Linked DNA regions of Pontiella desulfatans. The protein of the gene in region 1 interacts with the protein of each later gene in a pairwise test. Links are inferred from orthologs where the notes say so. Each region holds a gene or a part of one and is shown on either strand. Other genes may lie near its edges.

Region 1 (11,631 bases):
GAGAACCTGGCGAAATGGCCGAACGGAGTGCCCGTGGCCGTCAGCGTGGTGAAGCCGGCGAGCGTGGCCCGCGAGGTCGTCGGCATGAAGGCGCGGCAGATGCCGCCGAAGCGCCCCAGGGTGTGGAAGCTCCCGCCAGCCCGGAAGTGGTCGAAGGTGGTGCCGTGGTTGAAGGCGACGTTGCCGAGTAATAGGCAATTAACCTGAAGAGTCTCACCACAGAGCGCACGGAGGCACAGAGCAACCAATATATCTGCCACCCTCTGCGTCTCAGTGAACTCTGTGGTAAAAAATTCAAGTCAGTTTAATTTGGTATAAAGCCCTATCCACATCGGATTCAAAGGACGATTTTTTGACAGGACTATTTTAGCAACCTTCCCGCGCCAAATAGTCCTGTCATGAATCGTCCTGTTCAAAATCAGTTCGCCGCCTTGCGCAGCTCCTGAGCGCAGGTGAGGTAATAGTTGCGGCCGGTGGCGGTGAGTAGGTTGGGGGCGAGGCCCTCGAGCGCGGCGGCTTTCATCAGCTTGGGTTGGGCGGCGGCGGGATCGAGCGCGATGAGGTGATCACACAGCTGAGCCGTCCACTGGTAATCTTTGTTTTCCAAGGCCTGGGCGGCGGCCTGTTCCAGTTTGTCCTTTCCTCCGGCGAGCGCGGCCATGCGTTCGGCCTCTTCTTTGACGGGCAAGGAAAAGAGGGAGGTGGGGTTACCATCGAACCAGCCAAGCGTGCCCGCAAAGATGGAACGCACCGCCCACTCGACGTTGCCGTAGTATTCCTTCAGATAATCCTTTTCTGCATACTTTTGCGGAAGCTTCACAGTTTCCGCCAGCTCGTCGGGTGTGAGCCCTTTGTTCATGCCTTCGATGGTTTTATCGAACACGAAGCGGATGGCATCGCGATAGTTGGTGAGCATTTCGATCACGAGCGCTTTATCCGTAATCGGCCGCGTATGGCCGGGCACGAGCTTGTCGGGATTTTCCTGGAGCATCATGTCCACGCTGTTGGCCCAGGCCTGCACGTCGCGATAGGCGGAGCCGCGGATCGGGTAGAGGTTCGGCCAGGATTTGTAGAAGTTGTCGCCGGCAAACAGCACCCGCTGCCCGGCATACCAAACATAAAGCGCGTCCTGCGTTTCGCCGTTGAGCGAAACCAGATCGAGCTGGATTCCGGCAACTTCGATGGATTTGCGCGCCTCCGTCAGACGTTTGTTCGGTTGTACGGATTTGTCCGCTCCGAAGACCGCGCCGCCGCGCTTGGGATAGTAGGCCTGCGCCACGCCGTTGTTGATCCGCTTTTCCGGCGGAAGCAGGAAACCCCCCTGCCGCGCACCGCGTTTGCGGGTGATGGTTAGGCCCGCGGATTCGAAGGCATGGCCTTCGTCGCCAAAGTTTCCGCGCGCCCAGATGTCGGGCGAGCCTTCGGATGCAAAGACGGGCAAACCCCCGGTATGGTCGCCGTGGCCATGCGTCAGGATGATGGCCTTGACCGGTAGGGGGGTGATCTTCCGCATTTCCGCCAACACACCTTGGGCGGATTGAACGTCCATGCCCGTATCGACGATCACGAGTCCATCCTCCCCGATAATCATCGAGACCGGTTGCACCGAGTGGCCGGTGAAGGTGTAGACGTTTTCGGCGACCCGCACGACATCCTGGCGGAACTCGGCGGATCGTTTTTTAAGCAGAGTCGTTTCCGGTGTATCGGCCCCTGAAACGGAAGCGGCAATGCAGCATGCGAGTGTAATGATATTCTTTTTCATGGTTTTTTCCTCCAATGGATTATTCTAACCACGAAATACACTAAATACACGGAATGCCCAGGCAGGATTCTTGTTTCGTGTGGTTCGTGTATTTCGTGGTTCATAATGTGCCCTTATTTGGCGCTTTGTGCGGCGAGCCACTTTTCGTAGCCGGATTCCTGGATGACCTTGCAGTTGGCGGCGGCCGCTTTGCCCATGGGCTTGCCGGAGTTGTGGAAGGCTTCGGTCTTGGCGCAGGGGAAGCCCTTGCATTCGGCGAACGATTTCACGCCCTTGGCTTGGGCGCAGGGGCGCATTTCGCACTTCTTGCAATGGTCGGAGAGGGTTTCGGTCGGCCCCTTGCAGCCGGTGCACTTGCCGCCGGTGTACATCGGGCACGAGCCGCAGTGAAGGCCGCAGTAGGCACCGAGGTCTTCCTTGGCCCGGGCGGTTTCGTTCGTTGCACATCCGGCGATTGCGGCGGCGCATCCGCAGAGTGCGGCGCAGGTGAAGGTCTTGCGGGTCATCTTTTTCGTATTCATGGTATTCCTCCTGGTAGGGTTGAATGTTCGTGGCCGAACTATATGGATAGTTGGTGCCAATTTTCCTCGTGTGACATGAAAATTTTATTTCGCCGTCAGGTTATCCAGAATCCGCGCGAGCAGATCCGCCAGCTTGGTGCGGTCGGCTTGCGGCATATCGCCATAGGTTTGATCGATCAGCTTCGCCGAAATGGCCTCGATTTCGGGACGAATCGCCAGCCCCTTTTCGGTGAGCTGCACGAGAATAACCCGTCCGTCTTCCGCGCTCGGAAATTTTTCGATGTAGCCGTAGTGCTCGAGCGTGTTGACCATTCCGGTGACGGTGGACTTCACCCGCCCGACCTTTTCGACGATCTCCTTCATGGCGACCGGTTCGTTCTGCTGGAACAGGAAATAGAGGATCGAACCATGCGCGGGCAGGATGCCCGCTATGTTCACGTTGCGCAGCTCCTGCTCAATCAGCAGATTGGCCTGTTCCCGAATCCGGGCGACCTGGCCAATGATTCCGTTAATTGGGTTCCTTGTTGTCATGAAAACATAAATATTTCGTGGCCGAACAAATGTCAACGGGTTTTATATTCAGTAACTGGGCAGGAGATAAATGGGGTTTAAAAATAGCGCCTTTGGCTAATGAATAAGCGATTCGATGGAGCGGACGACTTCCTTGCGCATGGCGGGGTTGAGGGCATCCGCCTGCGGATTGGCGAAGCGTTTGGAATCGTTGTCGTAGTATTTACCCGAAGCATCGGCAAATTCGTCCGAAAGCGCGGCTCGGCAGAGGATGTCCACACCAATGCCCAGATCCGAACCGGTAACACCGAATCCTTCCCGGACCATCTTGCTGGCCAGCAGCGAACCGGGATTCACGGCGATAACCGCTGGGCCGTTCGTGCCTAACTCCTTCGCCATTTCCATCGACCACATCGTGATGGCCAGCTTGCTCTGGGCATAGGCACCCATGTCATCCAGCTGTGTTTTGCCCATCAATGCATTCAGGTCGACCGGGGCCTGGGCGGCCGATGAAAGATTCACCACCCGCCCGGACGTTCCAAGCATGGGGAGAAGCTTGCGGGTCAGCAGATACGGCGCCACCGTATTGACCACAAACCGCACGTCCAGGCCATTCCCCAAGACGGGCTCGGCAACCTTGAAGACCCCGGCATTGTTAATCAGCACATCGAGGGTCTCGTGTTTCTCCGCCACGGCCGTTGCCAGTGCTTCAACTTCAGTCAGATCTGACAAGTCGGCCACGTAGCTTTCGGCGCCGAGTTCTGCTGCCAACTTTTCCACTTTGGCGGGATTGCGTCCGTGAATTAAAACCTGATGCCCCATGTCTGCGAGCATACGGGCCGTTTCCAACCCGATGCCGTCCGTTGATCCTGTGATCAGTATCTTCTTCATGATTTCCTTTCGCGAATGAGTGAACCGTTACTTAGCCGGAATGATCTTGTATTTGGCATCCGTGCGCACATAGATAAGGCTTTCGGCATCGGCTTCAATTTCCAGCACGGCCGGCCCGGAGGCTTCGATCCCGCTGCCCGGAAGCAGATCCTTACCTTTATAGTCAAGCGCTCCTTTAACGAGCACGGCCCGGAAGGTTGAACCGCGGCTGGTTATTGCACCTTCAAATCCGGCGGACAGCTTGATGAAGGTTCCATTCAGTTCCCCTTCCTGTGTGTCTCCCCAGAGAAAGGCCATCTGTGCGCCGTCTTCATCCACCCAGTTAATGTCGGATGCGCTCAGCCATACAATGTTCTGTTCATCCACGTTGACCGGACGTTCGCCGCTGTCGAAATGTTGCTCTTCCGGCAGCACGAGGTAAGGCCCTTTCTCAATTTCAATGTAGGCCAGCGAGGTTTGACCTTCGGCTGCAGTAATGTGGACTTCACCCTTAGGCTGCGTCCAGAACGAGCCAGGCGGCATCCACATTTCGGCCGCATCGGGATCATCATTGTGAATCACGCCCTGAATCACGACGCCGCGGTAGGAAACGTTGTGGATATGCGGGGGCGACTCAAAATTGCTCGGCGGCTTCAGCAGAAAACCGGTCGGCTCGGTGCCGTTGCGATCACCCCACAGCGTTCCCGCCTTTGGCGCGAGATCACCGCGCTTGGGGTTGAGATGGGTATATTCAACATCGTCCGCCTGGATCACGTTTATATTCCCGTTCCCGGCCATATCCGACGATATGGTTGTGCAACCCGCCACCAGGGAGCTGGCCGCGAGAAGCAGTACTATTGATATCGTATTCTTGGGATTCATTTTTTTTCTCCTGTGGCTGTTTAAATATTTTTGGAGTGCGCCGGGAAATGAAATGCCACGGCGCTTTCCGAAAGCGGTGTCGCCCGTTGGTTGCCACCGCACTCCAGAATTTAACTATCCGATTTGGGTCAGTGTGTTCACAGTAAACTCTTCGGTTGCGTCTTCCGTTGCGGCCATGAAGGCCTGGAAGTGTGCCGAATCAACATGTTTCTGCAGCAGCTCCGGGGATTCCCAGTTTTCGTAAACCACAAAAAGCATCGGCGCTTCATTGTCCTGGTGCAGATGATAGTTGATGCAGCCCTCGTCTACGGCGTTGGTTATTTGAGCCAGCTTCAGCAGTTCGCTTTTCATGAGATCCACGCTGTCGGCATTCGCTTTGATTGTTGCAACGATGGTCAGTGCCATTTCATTTTCTCCTTAGAATAATTGGTTCTAAACAAAGCGCAGGATTTCGTCGGCTTCCATGCGCGGGGTGGGTTTCGGGCTTTCGTCAGGCCAGCCATAGACGATCAGGGCCGAAACCGTTTCGTCTTCGGGCAGGTTCAGGAGTTTCGGAATAGTGTCCTTGTCGATGACGCCAAAGATGGTGGTACCCACGCCTCTGGCATGTGCGGCCAGGCAGAAGGTCTGGCAAGCGATGCCGGCATCGAAGGATTCCCACGCTTCCGGGTTGGCAAACTCCATATCAAACTTTTCTGGATCCAGCCGTCCGCTTTTGCCGGTCACATGGCTGAGCACACAGACGCCCTTGGCGTTTTCCAGCGTCTTCATGTTGTAGGAAAATCCCTTTACCCCTTCGTGGGCAATTTTACTGATGACGTCGGGGCTATCGACCAGCGTGTAGCGCGCAATCTGGGTGTTCGCCCACGACGGCGCCCAGCGGGCAAGATCGATGATCTCCTTCATGGTGTTTCGATCGACCGCGCCTGCTTTGAATTTACGAACGCTGCGGCGTTCCTTGATCATTTCAATGGCATCCATTTTGAGTATTCCTCTGTTTGGTTATAGGGTGACGATGGCCTTGCCGACGGTGCGGCCGGATTCGATTTGCAGGTGGGCGTCTGCCAGCTGTTCAAACGGGAAGGTAACGGAAACATGCGGCTTGAGGATGCCTGCTTCGAGCATCCCTTTCAGCGTATTCATGTCGTCGCCATTCGAAGTAACCATGACAAACTCGAGGGCAACGTTGAGTTTATCGGCTTCGGCCTGCAGCTCTTCCGGGAAGGTATGCGTTGGCAGGGAAACAATCTTGCCGCCGGACTTAACGACCTTCAGGGAATCTTCCAGTACCTGTCCGCCCATGCCGTCGAGCACGAAGTCGATGTCGGCCAAGACCTCTTCAAACTTTTGTTCGCGGTAGTCGATGTGCTCATCGGCACCGAGTGCCATGCAGAACTCGCGGTTCTTCGCGGACGAGGTAGTGATCACGTGTGCGCCGATATTCTTGGCCATCTGGATCGCGAAATGGCCGACACCGCCGGAACCGGCATGGATCAGCACCCGGTCGCCCGCTTTCACCCGACCGGTTAATACCTGCAGGGCGGTCAAGGCGGCCAGCGTGGTTGCCGCGGCTTCTTCAAACGTTGTGCCTTCCGGAATCTGGGCGAGCTGGCTGGCGGGGGAGGCGACATATTCCGCATAGGCTTTTCCATGCCCTGGAAAATTCACCATCCCGAACACCTGGTCGCCGACCGCAAAGTCGGTGACATCCGCGCCGACTTCCGCCACGGTTCCGGAAATATCCCAGCCGAGGATAACCGGGCGCTCTTCGGTGCCGAGGATCATGTTGAGCACGGCTTCGTGCGGGCGGACTTTCACGTCGACCGGATTGATGCTGATGGCTTTGGTTTCAACCAGAACTTCATCGGCTTTGATGGCCGGTTTTTCGATTTCGCTCAGAACGAGGTTTTCAACACCCCCGGCTTCCTTCAACAGGTATGCTTTCATTTCATGTTCTCCATTTGGTTTTAATTGTCTCTCGCCCGGTCGAAATAGACCGGTCGTCTAGTGTGCGGTAAAAAAATAGATGGCTAGTTGGCCATGTTGCCGATCCTTGTTTTGATGTGCTCGACCGTCTGGCGAATTGGGGTGGCATTCCGGCTGATGACGGATCGCTGGGCGGCCCCGGACCAATGATCCTGAATCAGCTGGGCTTCGGCTGCGGTATCGATGGCGCCGGGAAGTTTCTTTTCGGTAACCGCCTCATCGAGAACCTCCTGGTAGATATCGATCCATTGCAGGATTCCCCGAACAATCTCCGTGCGCATCCCTTCGCTGAGGTCGGAAACCTCCGAAGCCAGCTTAAGCGCCAGACAGGGGTATTTGCCGGGGTTGTTGGCAATGAAATCGACGCTGCCGTCCAGATAGTTAAACAACCGCACCAGCGGATCCGCCTCCATCTCGCTCGCAATCAGCAACGACCGTTTCAGCGCGCAGGCTTCCGCCATGTAATGTTTCAGCATCTCGACGCCAAACTGCTCCTTGGATTCGAAATAGTGGTAGAACGATCCCTTCGGCACGTTGACGGCATCCAGGATCTGTTTCAGGCCGACCGAGTGGAAGCTCTTTTCCAGCATGATCTCTTCGGCGGCATCAAGAATGCGTTCTTTGGTCGTTTGTTCCTTCATTTCGCTGCACATATTAGACCGGTCGTCTACAAAGGCAAGCGAAAAATGAATCCTTCTGCTTTTTCCCTTGTGATAGCCTGGTTCATGGAATAAGCGGACGGGGCAAACCAAGAAGGAACACGCAATGGATTCGGAAGCAAAACACGTCGAATGGGCGCGCAAGGTCAAGGCCATCGCGCAGATCGGCCTCGAGTATGCCGCCGATCCCTACGATCGCGAACGCTACACCGAACTCCGTGCTTTGGTCGCCGAAATGATGGCCGAAGCCTCGGATGTCCCTTTCAACCAATGGCTGGATTTATTCGAGGGCGAAACCGGCTATGCCACCCCCCGCGTCGATGTTCGCGGCGCGGTTTTCCGGGATGGGCAGGTACTGCTCTGCCGGGAACTCGATGATGGATTATGGAGCCTCCCGGGCGGATGGGCCGACGTCAACGACCCGCCCTCGGCCGCCGTCGAGCGCGAGCTGCGCGAGGAAACCGGCTACGAAGTCCGCTGCACCAAGCTCGCCGCCGTGCTCGACCGCGACCTGCACTACAACGAAGACAAGCGCCCGATCCACACCTACAAACTGATGTTCCTCTGCGAAATCATCGGAGAGGCAGGGGGCTTGGATCACGACATTGCCGAAGCGCGCTTCTTCCCGGTTGGCGACCTGCCGCCGCTGTCCCGCGCCCGCACCCTGCCGGAACAAGTCGAGCTGATGGCCAAACACCACAAAAACCCGGAGCTCCCGACCGAATTCGACTAAGCCCCGCTCCCAAAGCGTCGAATTAGAATTGACGGCCGTGAATTCTAATTAGACGCTTTTCCCGGGATGGCGGGGCGGACCTTGGTGGTTTTTTCGCGTTTGATGGTGACGGTTCCGGGCTTGGCGCCGCGTGGTTTTCCAACGTGCTTGGCTTCGGTGTATTTGACGGGGACGTTGCCGGCGGTGCGGGCCTTGGAGTGCCAGGCGGCAATGGCGGCGGCTTGTTTGATGGTGGCGTTGTCGGGTTTTTCGCCGTCGGGATGGCGCAGGATGACGTGGCTGCCGGGCATGCCGTGGACGTGGAACCAGAGGTCGTTGGCGCTGGCGACCCTGAGGCTGAGCAGGTCGTTGTCGGCGTCGGTTTTTCCGGCGAGCGCCTCGAAACCGCCGGGCAGTTCGTATTTCCAGAAATCGGGCTGTATTTCTTTTCCTCTCATGGGGAATATTGTTAACCACGAAAGGCGGGGAAACGAAGATGAATCTATTCGCTTATGGAACTTTGATGTGGCCGGAGGTGCTGCAGGCGGTGATGGGGCGACGGCTCGAAGGGGAGCCGGCGACGCTCGAGGGCTACACGCGGTTGCGCGTGATTGGCCAGCACTATCCAGTGATTGTCGTTTCGTTGGATGATTCGGTTGCGGGGATTCTCTACCAAGGTTTGACGGCGGACGAGTTCGGGCGCCTGGACGCGTTCGAGGGGGAGGAATATGACCGGATCGGGGTCTGCCTTGGAGACGCCAAAGCCTTTGCCTATGTGCTTTCCGACGATTGTAGGCACATTGCCGCCCCGGAGCCTTGGCACCCGGAGCAATTAACCCCTGGGCAACTGGCTTCCTTTTGCAGCGAGTACAAAGGCTGGAGCGAGGTTTGACGCCTATTCGTTCAGCAGCACCAGCGCGCGCTCGTTGTTGCTGGTGGAGAGTACGGCCAGGCAGATTTCATCCGATACCGGTGCGCTGGCGTATAGGTATTTAATGTTGATTCCTCCGTTGCCGATCTTGGTGCAAATGCTGGCCAGCATTCCGGGGGAGTGCTGCATCGGCACTTCGATCGAGTCGATTTCTTCGGGGGCATAGCTGTGGGCGCGCAGGGCATCGATGGCCCTGAGGTTGTCGTCGGTCACAAGGCGGACGACGCCTTTGTTCTCGTCTTCGACCCAGGCGGCGGCGGCGCGGATATTGACGCCCTTGTCGGCCACGATTTTCGTGAGCTGGGCGAGAATGCCGATATCGTTCAGCACGCGGACGGAGACTTCTTTGCATTGCCTTGCGGTGATCATCGAATCCACCTCCCTTCGCTCGTAAACTAATGGTGGCCCGGGGGATTGTCGAGAGAGGAATCGACTCCCAAAATGGGTTGCAAGTGCTTCGATTGTCTGATTTTGTGTGAAGTCTGTATATTAAGGAGGAATGTGAGCAAGGGCTTTAACAGGGAACGGGCAGGGAGATGGCTTGCGTGGTCATGCGCAATGGCCTTCCTTTGCTATGGAGTCTGCTCTAGCCTTGCGGAGGATATTTCGGCCGACACGGGCAAGTTGCGCTGGATGGGGCATTGGAAGGGGGAGGGCGGCCGGGAGCAAATGGTTCGCGAAGTGCTCGATGAATTCCGCTTCCTCCATCCTAAACTGGATGTCGAGTTCCAGTTCGCAAGTGATGTTCTTCCGGAAAAGTCGCAGCTTTCCGCCGCGAACTGCATTGTGGAAATGATCCGTTCGGGAACGTTCGACTGGGACGTGGTGTGGCTGGACCCGCTGATCTACAGCATGGTGGCCGACCAGCTGGACGATTGGGACTGGGGGCGCAAGCATCTGGTCGATTTTTGCGCGGTGCCCGGTTTCGGTAAGACCCAGAAAAATTTCCTGGTGGAGGGCAAGGATGCCCACCGGTACACGGCCGGGGTGTTCCCGGGGCCCTACATCGAAGGGTTTCTCTACACGGCCTGGTATAACCAATCCGTGGCCGACCGGCTGGGCCTCGACATCCGCGAAGAGGGCATGACGGAAAAGGATCTGCTGGGCTACGTCGAAAAGGTGCACGCCTACAACCAAACCGCGGCCGAACCCATTGCGGCGTTTCTCGACGTGGCGCGTTCCGGTTCGTTCCGCCGCCTCTACTATGGGCTTCTCTATTCCTGCCTCCCCGAGTGCGATTCCGAGGGCGAAGCGGATGGACCAACCATCGCAGAGGCCTATGCCCGTACGGATGCGTTTTTCGGCGAGCTGGGGCGCTACCAGCCCACCGAGGGCAATGCCGCTTCGGTGACCTGGCCGGATGCCGCTCGCTTCATGCTGGTCGAAAACCGCGCCCTGTTTTTCTTTGATGCCACCTGGCGCTACAATGCATTCAAGACCGCATGTCCCGAAAGGATCGGGCAGCTGCGTTTGGCCCAAATGCCTGGATTCGGTGGCAACAGCCACGCGGTCGGCGGATACCTGACCACCTGGGCGGTCCTGAAGAATGCGCCGGGGCGCGATGCGGGCATCGAGCTGATGCGCCATTGGAGCCGCCCGCCGATCGCCCAGAAATGGGTGCGCTACACCAAGTGCCCAACCGGGCTGAAGGGCGATTTGTACGACCCAACCTTTGGGCAGGACATCCACGCCGAATTCCAGCGGAGGCTCCGCCTGAAATGCAACAACCTCATGGCGGACCCTCCGGTCTTTTCCAGCAGGTTTGTCGAGCAATATCCCTCGATCGACCCCGAGCGCGCCGCAGTCGCCGTCCTTAAGTTGCGCGGCGACGAGGGGGGCGAATGAAAAAGATTTTTCTCTCGCTGGCCTTCAAGCTCGGTCTGGCGATTTTCATGATCGCTTCCGTCCTGCTTTCCGGGCTGGAGCTGTTCTATGCCAGCCGTTTCAACCAGGAGATCGACGAACGCCTCGACTATGTGGCGCAGATTCCCGGGCGGCTGATGAGCCAGAGCGCCATTTCCTATTCTACCGCGCGCGATGCCGATGCGCTCTCGCGGCTCGTTGGCGAAACGGTCGTGCTGGCCCTGGTGGGGCAGCCGGACGGCACCATCTACTACAGCACGGATCCCGAGCTGGAGGGAACCCCGATAACGGATGTGGCCGAGTTCAGGGGGTTCCCCAACTGCACCCAAGAGCTCGCGGCCGCCGCCACGATGCGGATCCGGGAAAACTCCAAAACCTACCTGCTGGCCACCCTCTCGCTCGTTTCGGATGGCCAGTGGCTCGGGAACCTGTGCCTGAAGCTCGAAACCGGCAACGCCGCCCAGCGCAAGCAACGCAATGCCCTCGGCTTCCTCGGCGGCTTCCTTGCGAGCATTGTCCTGATCACCCTATTCAGCGCCCTGCTGGTGCGCCAGATGACCGTGCCCCGGCTCAACAACATCCTCGCCTGCATCCAGTCGGTCCAGGAAGGCGACCTTTCCCCCAGGGTGAAACGCACGGTCTCCCTCGATGAACTCGGCGAGCTCGGCCGCGGCGTGAACCATATGGTGGACCAGCTCGAAAACCAGCGCACCGAGCAGGAGCGCCTGAAGGCCGAGCTGGAGACCTCGAAGGAGGAGGCCGAAAAGGCCAGCCGCACCAAGAGCGAATTCCTGGCCAACATGAGCCACGAAATCCGCACCCCGATGAACGGGGTGCTCGGCATGGCGCAGTTGATTCGGGATACGGAGCTTTCGCCCGAGCAGCACGAGTATGTCGAAACCATCTCCGCCTCGGCCGACAACCTGCTGAAGATC
Region 2 (11,513 bases), on another replicon or contig:
GGCAAACTGCGCCTTCTTCACGTTCACCACCGCGCCGCTTTCACCCGCCGCCACCACGATGTCGGTTTGGCGGATCAGGAACGCGGGCAGCTGGATAATGTCGACCACCTTCGAGGCTATCTTGATCTCCTCGACGCTATGCACGTCGGTCAGTACCGGCACGTTGTATTTTTCCCGGATCTCGGCGAGGATTTCGAGACCCTGTTCGATGCCGGGGCCGCGGTAGGAATGGATCGAGGTGCGGTTCGCCTTGTCGTACGAAGCCTTGAAGACGAAGGGGATGTTCTGCTTCTTCGATAGCTTCACGAGCTTGTCGGCAATCGCCATGCAGCCCTCGCGGCTTTCGATCACGCAGGGCCCCGCAATCATCGCCAGCGGATTCTTGCCACCAAACTTCACCCCATTAACGTTTATTGTCTTAGTCATGGTCAAATTCCATTTTGATATTCATGTGTTGTTACAGCCAACGAACCGAACGACATTGATACCAGACCCCGGAGGGTCTCCCAACATCATTCAAAATATTCCACATCATATTCCACGCCGGTTTCGGCGAGCAATCGTTTCAGTTCGTCCGCCGAGGATTCCGTGGCATGGTGTTGTTCCTGGTTCAAGATGTATTCAGCGATCCGTTCCTTCGTTTCGGGAGAACAGGTGAATGCGCCATAGCCGCTTTGCCAATAACGGAAGTCGGGGAAGACGTTTTCCGATTTGATCCAGCTCGAAGACGCCGTTTTGATTTCCTTCACAAGGTCCGCCAAGGCGAGCGCTGGGTGAAGGGAGCATAGGATGTGCACATGATCCTCCGCGCCACCGATGCAACAAAGGTGGCCATCCCGTTTCTGCACGATGTCCCCAATATAGGTATAGAGATCGGCGCGATGGTTTTTCCGTAAAACCGGTTCGCGGTTTTTCGTGGCAAAGACGATGTGGTACAGGATCTGTGTATACGTTGACATGGGGCAACCCCTCCGGGGTTTTCTACAGGTTGTTCAAAAGCACCTCGGCCTTTACCACGTCTTCCGGGGTATCGACGCCAATGCCGAAATCCTGCGTTTGGATCACCTTCATGCGGCACCCCATGTCGAGGGCGCGCAACTGTTCGAGCTTTTCGAGGTTTTCCAGCGCGCAGGGGGGCTCGGCCACCAGCTTGAGCAGGTAGTCGCGGCGGTAGGCGTAGATGCCGATGTGCCGCCAATAGATGCCTGGTTCCGGCTCTCCGGTTACATCGCGGATGTGGGGGATGGAGGAGCGCGAAAAATAGAGGGCCTGCCCATGGCGGTTGAAGACCGCCTTCACCACGGAGGGATCCTCGATCTGGTCTTCGTTGTCGATCGGTGTGGCGGCGGTCGCCATGTCCCATTCGCCGCTCGAGATGACATCGGCCAAGTCATCGATCAACGCCGGGTCGATCAGCGGCTCGTCGCCCTGCACATTGATCACCGCATCGATATCCATGTCCTGCACCGCCTCCGCAATGCGGTCGGTGCCCGATGGATGGTCGGGGCGCGTCATGGCCACGGTCACGCCATCCATGTTCAGGCCGTTCACGCAATCGGCAATCCGTTCATCGTCCGTCGCCACAATCACGGCATCCAGCTTCTGCGCCTGCTTCACGCGCTCCACCACCCATTGCACCATCGGCTTGCCCGAAATCATCGCCAGACTCTTGCCCGGAAACCGCGTCGAGCCCCACCGCGACGGAATTACGCCAACTATTTTCATTTTTCTATCTTTGGCAATGTATGTCGGAGAGCTCTCGGCGACCATTCGTCCATGGTTTCCGGCCGGAACACTCTCGTCATAGAGCACTTCCGGGCATAGGTCGGCCCCGTTGTTCCATTCGATGGTGTCGAAGCTGACCCGCGCGCTATTGAAAAGGGTGTCATCCTTTAATTCCTTGAAAATCCCGGTATCTAGATAGGGGGCGACATCGAACTCGCGCTCTTCACCATTATCGTAGGTGAGCAATAATCGGTGGTTCGAGATGGGATGGACTTTGGTAAGGGTGGGTTGCACGGGCGTTCCTCTACTTCAACGGTTCGATTTTAAAGGGAAGCTCGCCCTTCGAGGCAAGTTCCCAGTCCGCTTTAAGTTCGTCCTGATGGTTGGCATGGTTACAACTCTTCCGTATGGGTGGTCATGTAGTCGATGAGCTCTTTTTGGGAGCAGGTGGCGGTGCCGAGTTTGCCGACGACGACGCCGGCGGCAAAGTTGGAGAGCTCGGCGGCTTCGAGATAGGTGGCACCGCAGGCGAGGGCGAGGACATAGGTGGCGATGACGGTGTCGCCGGCGCCGCTGACATCGAACACCTCGCGGGCGCGGGTGGGAATGTGCTTTGGTTCGTCGCCCTGATTGAGCAGGAGCATGCCGTGCGGCCCGAGGGTGATGAGGGTGTGGCGCGCTTTCCATTTTTCGTCGAGGATGCGGCCAACTTCGAGCAGGGCGGTGTCTACGAGCGGGTTGTCGCAGGGCTTGCCTTCGCTGATTCCGGCGGAGCCGAAGGCTTCCTTGCGGTTGGGGGTAACGACGGAGACGCCTTCCATTTTCAGGATGTGGTCGTCCTTGGGGTCGTAGCCAACGGGGATGCCTGATTGTTCGGCGGCAGCGAGTACGGTATCGACGACCTGCTGCTGGACGGAGCCTTTGCCGTAGTCTTCGATGATCGCACCATCGGCCTTGGCCATTTCCTCTTTGATCAGTTTGCAGAAGCGGGCCATCTCTTCCTCGGAAATACGGAGGTATTCCTCGCGATCGACGCGCACAACCTGCTGGCGCTCGGCGACGATGCGGGTTTTGACGCAGGTGGGGTGGTTTTCGGTGTCGATGACGGCGTGGAGCGATACGCCGGATTCGGTGAGCTGGCTTTTCAACTCGGCGCCAACCGCGTCGTGGCCAACCACGCCGGCCATGGCGGCCTTGCCGCCGAGGGCGAGCAGGTTGGAGGCGACGTTGCAGGCACCGCCGGGCATGGCCTTTTCGTGGGAGACATGCACGACGGGCACCGGGGCTTCGGGGGAAATCCGTGAGACGGATCCATAAACAAAGCGATCCATCATGAGATCGCCCACCACCAGGATCCGTTTTTTTTGTGCGCAGCAAAGCAAGTCCTTTGCGCGTTGAATGGTTATCTTCATCTTATTCTTTTCTCCTCACCCAGAAATCGTTGCCGGGCCCCGAAACCTGCTGCAGTTTGACGCTGATTTTCCCGACGGCTACCTTGGCATGGACACATGTAACCATACGGCGGTTTTGCTTTGAAATCCAAAAGAAGATTTTCCCCTCCCGCAGGAACAGGGCATCGAATTCGGCAATGGGTTCAACCTGGCTGCAGTCGATTTTTCCATAGTCTGGAAGTTTGATCTGCCCATCCTTGCGGATGGCCAGGCCCATTTCATGGATCTTTCCATCAACAAAGACCGTGTGAACGTTTTCGGCCAGGATCTCGAGGTTGTCGTTGCGGATGGAATAGATGAACGAGAGGATATCCTGTGTCCGGCTTTCGATGGCCACAACATGGGTCGTTCCGGCAATCCGGTCGTGGAAGGTAGCCGTTTTGTTGGCATGGTCGAACAGGGTCAGGTGGCTTTTTTGACGGCTACCTTCGTTGAGGACGAGGTCTAGGCGCAACGGGAGTGCGGTTTCAGGGTCAACGATCACTTCGGTTACATCATCCACCTTGTAGATGTGCGTATAGGCTTTATAGGTTTGCGAGACCATCCGGATGCGGATCAGCTCCCGTCCGTTTTCGGTGATGGTTTCCGTGGATGATTTTGACCAGGCCAGCGGGATGCCCATCCAGGAAACCTTGTATTCCGTTACTTCGCCGGGGATGAAGCAGTTGGCGAAGTTGGCGGTCTTTCCAAGGGCGCTTGGCGCGCAGGAAGACAAGGCAACGGCCAGGGTGAACATGAATCCCAGAGCGGTTGGACGCATACGGGTATGCGGGGCGGTCTTGTTCGCCCGGTCGCCTCTTCTCCCATACTTCAACATGGTTCCTGCTTCCGTTTGAACTGTCGGCAAAGGACGCCGGCGGCGGCGAAGAGGTCGCGCGCCTGCAGGGTGAAGTGGTATTCGGTTTCGTAGACCACTTCCTTGATGCCGGCATTGATGATCATCTTGGTGCACATCAGGCACGGGCTCAATGTGCAATAGAGCGAACCATCTTTCACGCTGATGCCATGGTAGGCCGCCTGGACAATGGCGTTTTCCTCAGCATGGGCGCAGATGCATTCCCCGAGGCTCTTGCCCGAGGGGGCGTCGGACGCGCAACGCGGGCAGCCCCCCTCGTAGCAGTTGTCGATGCCGCGCGGCGTGCCGTTGTAGCCGGTGGAAATAATCCGCCGGTCGCGCACGATCAGCGCCGCCACCTTGCGCCGGCAGCAGTTCCCCCGCTTGGAGACCACATGTGCGATATCCATGAAATATTCGTCCCAGTCCGGACGTTTGGTTGGTTCCTGAGTCATAGGGCGCATACCATACTTCCGGATTTGCGAGTGTTCAAGCGGCATATATTCTTGTTGAAGTCATCATTCGGATTTGAAACACTCGCTCCATACGTCGGCATTGTGCATGTTGAGGGGAAAAGGATTTAACCAAGGGAGAGTTCAATGAAAATGAATCGTGTAGCCATTGTGGCATCTGTTTTTGTGTTGTCTGGAATTTTTGCGCAAGCCGAAGGGCTTTGGCCAAAGCCGAATCTGTTGCTGGAGACCGTGGGCGGCGTCTGGTTTGTTCCCGATGCCGAGCAATTTTTCGTGAACGGGGAAAACTACAGCCCCGACCTGGCCTACAATATTGACTTTAAGGTGGGCTTGGAGTTTGAGGATGACCTTTATGTTGCCGATATTGCCGGACTCGTTGGTCCGTACATTGGACCGGTCGTTGGTGTGAATGTTGGTGCCGATGCCTCTTTCCGTTTCAAGGTCAGTGAAAAGACGGGTTCTTTGGCCATCGGGCCGCATGCCGGCTATAATTGGTATTTGTTTCCGACTTGGACGGGCGACAATGATGCCTACGTCGAGTTTGAGAATTTGGAACCGGGCTGGATGGTTGGCCTGAAGGCCACCTGGGGCAGCGAAAAGATCCGCGGTGTGGTTTCGATCGACTATGTCGATGTCTGGTTTGATGCGAAAGATGGCAGCACCGTCAGCAAGAAGGATCTCTCCATGCAAGGCCTTTTGCTGCAGGGCGGTATCCAGTTCTAGAAAAACCGTCTGGCTATTTTTTTGAAGGGAGCCGTTCGGCTCCCTTTTTCATGGTTCCATGAACCGTTCAAGGATGGCCGGGGTGACGTCGGTGATGCTTTCCAGGTTTCGGAAGCGTTCCGCACCTGCTCCCAAGGCGATGAGCGGGACGGGATTGCGGGTGTGGGTGAAAGTGGAGAGGTCTTCAATGTTCCCGTGGTCGCTTGATAGGAGAAACAGGTGGTCTGGTTGTGCGGCGAAAGACGCCACCTTGGGCAGGAAACGTTCGAGCGTTTCAAGGCATTGGCCGACCAGTTCCGGGTTGCCTGAATGACCGGCACGGTCGGTCAGGAAATATTCGAAGAGGGTAAAGTCGTGTTCCTCTGCCACGGCCAGTAGATGGCCGGCCGCGGTTTCCGGCGAGACCAGTTCTCCATCGTAGCCGCGTGTGTGCATGGTCCATCGCGTGATGTCGTGGTTAACGGCCATGCCCGTGAGTAATTCTTCCTTATGCCGTACTCCTCCAAGTGCCGAAAGCGTCATGACGGTGGTAACGGACTGACGGCGCAACGGAATCTTGTGAGGATCGTCGATCCAGTAGGAATTGGCAAAGGTGGGTTTTTTTCCCATCTTCCGAAGCTTGCCAAACAGGTTTTCGTGCTCGATCAGTTTTTTCAAGGTCGGCGGTGGGAAGCCTTCGATGTGCCGGCCCATGGCCTTGGCCGCATTCACGCCGGTCAGCAACGCGGCCTGCCCCGTGGCGCTTTGGGGTTTGCCTTCAACGCCAAGGTTTGCATCGAGCGGAATGGCGGAATCCAGGAGTTTTGCGAGATCCGGATAGCGCGGGTCGCGCAAGGGATTGATGGCCGGATCATCGGAACCCAGCCCGACCCCGTCCACGAAAATGAATATGATCTTCAAATCATCGGTCATGTTGGGTACTTTGCTAGCGATTTTCAGTGCTGGACGCAAAATGAATTTTGGAAACTTTCAGGAGTGGTTGCAGGAAACGTCGATGCGGGGCGGGGCCCATTCGGCGGCTTGTATCCGTATGGACAACCCGTTGCTCAGGCAACGGATTGAGGAAAACAATGCTCTGATGGCCCGTTGGCTGGAAGCCGGGCTACACGGGGAGATGGACTATCTCGAGCGCATGTTTCCGGAAAAGGCAGATCCGTGGAAAACCTTCCCGTTCGCCAAGTCGGTGATTGTGCTGGCCTTCACCAACCGGTGGGGCGACCCGGAGGCCAAACACCCGTTTCCTGCGCCGGCCGACGATGCCCTGCTGGGCTACATCTCGGCCTATGCCAAGGAGGTCGACTACCATTCGACCGGTCAGGCGATGCTGGCCGAGCTGAAAGCGTTGCTGGGCGGGGGGGGCGAGGCCGAGGCGGCGGTGGACACCAAGGCGGTCTATGAGCGGTTGTTTGCGACCGTTGGCGGCTTGGGGATCATCGGCGGCAACGATTTGCTGCGGGTGCCCGACCGTACCAATGTCCGCGTATTCATCGGCTGCCTGTTTATCGATGCCGAACTACCGGAGGTGATCCACGAAACCCGCATGCCGTTCACGTGCGATGACTGCCTGGCCTGCATTAAGAAATGCCCGACCAACGCCATTGAATCTGGAAAGCCCATCGATGCGCGCAAGTGCATCAGCTATCTCACAATTGAGAAGCGAAGCGTCTTGAATCGCGAAGAAAGCGAAATGATCGGCGACTGGCTGTTTGGTTGCGATGATTGCACGAAGGTCTGTCCACCCCGCGACAAGATCGATACCCGCATCCCGGTCGATCTCGAATGGTTGCTGAAAACCCCGGCCGGGGCGTTGCGTAGATTGCTCAAAGGCAATGCGGTTTCCTATGCCGGTGTGACGCAGTTGCGCAAAAATGCCGTGGTGGTGCTAAAGAAGAGGAAGACGCCTCGCGCCCGGGAGCTGCTCGATTGGGTGGAAAAGAATTCGGGCAGCAAACTGGTCCTTGACCAGCTTGCCGCCCGATGAGGAGGAGATGTACATGTTTAGAGCAATCCCCATGCCAGGTTGTGGCGTCCGTCCATGCTCACGATCGTGAGCGCGGACGTGCATGCGTTGGGGGCGCTTTGGCGGTCTAGAATTCCCGATCCATCAGGTATTCGGCAATGGCGCGCAGGGCGGAGGTTTCGCGCCGCAGCATGTCGAGCGCAGCGATGGCCTCGCGGGTGAGTTTTTTCACTTCGGCGTGTGCGGCCTTCATTCCATGCACGGCGGGGTAGGTCATTTTATGGAGCTCCAGGTCGGACCCCGTGGGTTTTCCCAGCACTTCGTCGGATGAGGTTTCGTCCAGGATGTCGTCGATGATTTGGAAGACCATGCCGGTTTTTTCACCAAAGCTGCTGAGGTTTTCCAGCTCGTCTTCCTTGGCTCCTCCGGCGATGGCGCCCATGCGAACGGCCGCGCGGATGAGGACGGCGGTTTTGTTCATGTGAATGAAATCGATCAGGGAGGCGTTGGGAGCCCGGCCTTCGGCCGCGAGGTCTTCCACTTGGCCGGCAATCACGCCCAGTGAGCCGGCGGCTTTGGCCAGTTCGAGCGACAGCCTGGACTGGCCGGTTTCCGCCAGCATTTGGAAGGCATGGATCATCAGGGCATCGCCGGCCAGCACGGCGTTGGCTTCGCCGAACTTGATGTGGCAGGTGGGCATGCCGCGGCGCAGGTCGTCGTCGTCCATGCAGGGCAGGTCGTCGTGCACGAGCGTGGAGCAATGGAACAGTTCGACGGCAATGGCGGCGGAAATGACGGTTTGGGAAGGAACCCGGAACGGTTCGGCTGCGGCCATGCAAAGGATGGGGCGGATGCGCTTGCCGCCGTTGAGTACGCTGTAGCGCATGGCTTCGTGCAGCAGGGCCGGCCGGGTGCTTGCGGGGGGAAGGCAGTCATTCAGGGCCGTCTCAATGATGGCCTGTTTTTGCTTGAGGTAGTTTGCGATGTTCATGGGCACGTAATCCGTATTTCGTAATGCTAACCACCAACCGGGCAGCTGCCGGCGCAGCCGGTGCCGGCTTTGCCGCATCCCATTTCGGCGCAGGGCGAGGCGGTGGGCGCGGCTGTGGTGGCGCTGAAGGTGGAGAGCTGTTTTTCAACCTGCCTGGAACCACACGATTCACAGGCGGCCTTGGCATCGGCGGTTGGCACCAGCGCCTCGTAGCGGGTGCCGCATTTTTTGCATTGGTATTCGAATATCGGCATGTTTTTTCCTGGTTGAGTCCCGTGTGTATAGGGAAATTCGCGGAGGTTGGAAATGTTCAAACGGGGAAAAGCGTTAGTCGGGCTTGAATTGGTCGAGGATGGTGCCCCAGCTTTCGCCGGTTTCAAATTTTTGCAGGGTGTCGCCCAATCCCCAGAAAACGACGGCGGCTTTTTCCTCCACAGGATCGCGCCAGACATAGGCCACGGCCTTTTGCGTGCCGCGCACCTCGTCGTCGGAAATGGTGCCGTCGCCGTCGACATCGGTTCCGGTCTGGGCCGCGAGCAGGATCGTGTAGAGCGTGTCGTGCGGATTGAACAGCTCGAAGGTGTTGCGGAAAAAGGCCTCCATTTCCCATGGGTTGGCCGTGTCGGAGTCGGGGTCCTTGGCCAGATTGAGTAGTTTTTCCATGAAGCCGGCGTCCATGGGTTCGTCGTTCTCGAACAGGTCGGCGGCATGGTCGGGCCAGCCATGTTCGGCGACATAGTCCATGAACATTCCTGCGGCCTGCGATGCTTGGGCCGAGCTGAGGTGGCGTTTGGCCGGCATGTTGAACTCGTCGAGAGGGATGCCCATGAACACCGATGCAATGACATTGGTGTGCGGGGAATAGGGGTTCACCAAGCCGTGCCGCGGCCTGGTGCCCGAGGGATGCGGGGAGAGGCTTTCCATGATCATCCGGGAGCCGTTGCCATCATTGGCCTTGAGCATTTGCTTGGTTTGCCAAGGCTGGGCGGTGTCGTAGAGGAAATAGGTGAATTCCCACGGGGTGTCGATCCGGTCTTCGTTGCGGACAAATATGACGGTGGTTTGGTTCGAGATGGTTGAGTTCACGGCGCCGAGGGTGTCGGCGACACTGGCGGTTTCGTTGGAGGGGTAGGCGCTGGACTCATCCACCCACTGGTGGTCGGAGAATTCATTGCCATCGCCATCCCAGTTGAGGCGGGGATCGTTGACCGACATGCTGATGTTGAAGACCAGCGAGGTGATCGTCTCCGGGTTGTTCGCATTGAACAGGTAGGCGGCATAGTCATCGACCGAGTCCATGAACCCGCTTTTGTCGATGGCCTCGTCGATCGGGAATTCGAGAGCCACCACGCGGTCGGCCAGGAAGTTCTTGGAGTCGTTCCAGCATTCGATCAGCGGAAACTGGATGTCGCTGCGCATCTCTTCGAAGATATCAATGAGATCTTCGGGGTTATCGAAGGAGACGCTGTAGGGTTCTTCGTTCTCGAAGAAGATGAAGTCGATCGGGGCGGAGTTGGGTTCCCAGCCATTGCCTAGTGCAACCTCGGCATTCATCCATTCGCCAATATCGCCGAACAAGTCGGTGGGCAACGCTCCGGTTTCAATCGGGGCCATGGTGCTGCGGATGGAAAAGTCGTCCGGGTTGGTATAGCCTGCGAACGGATACCAGACCTCGATTTCGAGGACATAGTTGTTGGTCACATAGACGGTTATATTCGTGTCGAAGGAGCCGTCGCCGTTGTCCACCACCTCGGTTTCGTTCGTGAAAATAAAGGTGCTGGTGAGTGCGAACTCGTTGATCAGTGGAACAGGTTCGACCGAATAGTCGATGTCCGTGGGTTCCGTGTCGGTGTCGAGATAGTCCGTGAGCTGGTTCATGACATATTGGCTGTCGACTCCGGGGATTTTTACAAGTTCATCTTCGATGGTTTTTTCCGCAAGAGTGCTTTGGTTCGTGCCCATGAACGTGCGCCCGTCGTCCCATCCCGGCCGGGTGAACGAGAAGGTGGAGAAGGAGGCGACGCTGGAGGGGATGATCCTGTTCCCGGTTGTATCGTTCAGGGCTTGCACGTCGCGCAGCGATTCAAAGCGCCGCCAGGCATTGTTGCGGTTGTGGGCGAAGGCCAGTCCGGGGGAGAGCTCGGCAACGGATGCGGATTGGCCTGGATTACCGTCCTGGTGGTCCATGCCATAGTGGTTGAAAGACGATCCCGTTGAGAATTCGGGGATGATGTTGGCCGAGTTGGAGAGCTGGATCTCTTTCGGGGACAGGCCGGCTTCGCGTGCAATGTAGTCGCCGGCGCCATCGGTTCCGCCCACCTGGTTGGCATCGAGGAAGCCCGAGGAGTTGATGATGAAATAGCCGATGCGCCCGACCACGTCCCCGTTTCCGGCCTGTACCGTTTCCCATGTGGCGACATCCTGCTCGCTGCGGAAGGCGCTTGCAATGGCCGCGTTGCCCGACTGGAAAAAAGCCTTCTCCATGGTGAAGTCCACCGTGTCGGCAATCGGTTCGGACGTGTCGCCCACGGTGCCCAGCACCAGGTTGGTGGAAGAGGGGGGGGCGGTTCCGATGGATTGGTCGATATCCTCCATGGCGCGGGCCAATGCGGTTTGAAGCAGGTGGTTGTTGTGGGCCGAGGTGAGGAACGAACGTCCGGAAATGCGTTCGGTCCGGGTCTGCACGGCGAACGCAATAATCATGATGGTCAGGATCGCCAGGAACCCGAGGGCGATCACCAGAGCCGCCCCGCTTTTGGATGGTTGTTGTTTTTTCATTTTAATAGGAAAGCCGTTCAACCCCTCGGTTGGGCATGAAAATCCGGCGGGAATAGACCCGTTCGTTTTCGGCAACCAGGTCGCGCCCCCGCAGGGGGGTCGCCGCGTTGAACAATTGCATCGCCTTCTCCATGGTGGTCGAGGGCACGAGGCCGATGGTAACATCGACGAAGCGCGGCAAGTCGTCGGGGTCGGGCAGCCCGTCCGGGCTTCCGCCCGTCCACGCATCGTCGCCGTTCACGGCAATCTGGAACGTGGTAAGCACGGCGTGGTCGGCAATATTGCCCAGGAGCGGTTGGGTGTAGTCGATTGAAGTGCTTGTGATTTCGCCGTTTTCGCCCCCCATCGCGTGGGCGGCGCGGAAGTCGATGGACTTCTGGCCGGGGGCGCTGTGATAGTAGTCCGACATGCGAACCACATTGTCGATGGTGTTCGCATCCACGCCCTCGTATGGGGCTTCGATGGTTAGCCAATGGTGCCAGGTTCCAGCGGCATCCGCCTTCCAGCGCATGGGCGCGGTGTCGCGCAGGATGCCTTCGAGCTGGCGGCGCGCGCCGGTGGAGACAAAATAGAGGGA

Evidence for each region.
Region 2: the proteins of E9954_RS30655 (region 1) and kdsB interact in binary tests that used the Escherichia coli proteins (3 or more experiments, as listed by UniProt). The link is inferred for Pontiella desulfatans from one-to-one orthologs.

Annotation. Positions count from the first base shown.
Region 1 is NZ_CAAHFG010000005.1:57,953-69,583, forward strand. The notes cover bases 5,375-8,318. They hold E9954_RS30655 (TetR/AcrR family transcriptional regulator), read right to left. Parts: upstream 7,173-8,318; coding sequence 6,576-7,172; downstream 5,375-6,575. Other genes in these bases: E9954_RS30645 (nitroreductase family protein), read right to left, coding at 5,375-5,526; E9954_RS30650 (NADP-dependent oxidoreductase), read right to left, coding at 5,548-6,492; E9954_RS30660 (NUDIX hydrolase), read left to right, coding at 7,297-7,923; E9954_RS30665 (NFACT RNA binding domain-containing protein), read right to left, coding at 7,968-8,318. In the rest of the region: E9954_RS30610 (hypothetical protein), read right to left, coding at 1-260; E9954_RS30615 (alkyl/aryl-sulfatase), read right to left, coding at 419-1,762; E9954_RS30620 (DUF3795 domain-containing protein), read right to left, coding at 1,876-2,283; E9954_RS30625 (MarR family winged helix-turn-helix transcriptional regulator), read right to left, coding at 2,368-2,814; E9954_RS30630 (SDR family NAD(P)-dependent oxidoreductase), read right to left, coding at 2,911-3,687; E9954_RS30635 (DUF4437 domain-containing protein), read right to left, coding at 3,712-4,545; E9954_RS30640 (putative quinol monooxygenase), read right to left, coding at 4,660-4,950; more of E9954_RS30645, read right to left, coding at 4,978-5,374; more of E9954_RS30665, read right to left, coding at 8,319-8,360; E9954_RS30670 (gamma-glutamylcyclotransferase family protein), read left to right, coding at 8,399-8,794; E9954_RS30675 (hypothetical protein), read right to left, coding at 8,798-9,202; E9954_RS30680 (hypothetical protein), read left to right, coding at 9,392-10,678; E9954_RS30685 (response regulator), read left to right, coding at 10,675-11,631. UniProt on the Escherichia coli protein: Involved in response to both electrophiles and reactive chlorine species (RCS). Represses the transcription of the nemRA-gloA operon by binding to the NemR box.
Region 2 is NZ_CAAHFG010000001.1:813,583-825,095, forward strand. The notes cover bases 1-2,826. They hold kdsB (3-deoxy-manno-octulosonate cytidylyltransferase), read right to left. Parts: upstream 2,020-2,826; coding sequence 982-2,019; downstream 1-981. Other genes in these bases: kdsA (3-deoxy-8-phosphooctulonate synthase), read right to left, coding at 1-426; tnpA (IS200/IS605 family transposase), read right to left, coding at 513-959; rfaE1 (D-glycero-beta-D-manno-heptose-7-phosphate kinase), read right to left, coding at 2,118-2,826. In the rest of the region: more of rfaE1, read right to left, coding at 2,827-3,137; E9954_RS03045 (DUF3108 domain-containing protein), read right to left, coding at 3,139-3,993; E9954_RS03050 (deoxycytidylate deaminase), read right to left, coding at 3,987-4,466; E9954_RS03055 (hypothetical protein), read left to right, coding at 4,611-5,207; E9954_RS03060 (peptidase), read right to left, coding at 5,256-6,119; E9954_RS03065 (epoxyqueuosine reductase), read left to right, coding at 6,160-7,188; E9954_RS03070 (polyprenyl synthetase family protein), read right to left, coding at 7,295-8,158; E9954_RS03075 (FmdB family zinc ribbon protein), read right to left, coding at 8,185-8,412; E9954_RS03080 (hypothetical protein), read right to left, coding at 8,486-10,936; E9954_RS03085 (PulJ/GspJ family protein), read right to left, coding at 10,938-11,513. UniProt on the Escherichia coli protein: Activates KDO (a required 8-carbon sugar) for incorporation into bacterial lipopolysaccharide in Gram-negative bacteria.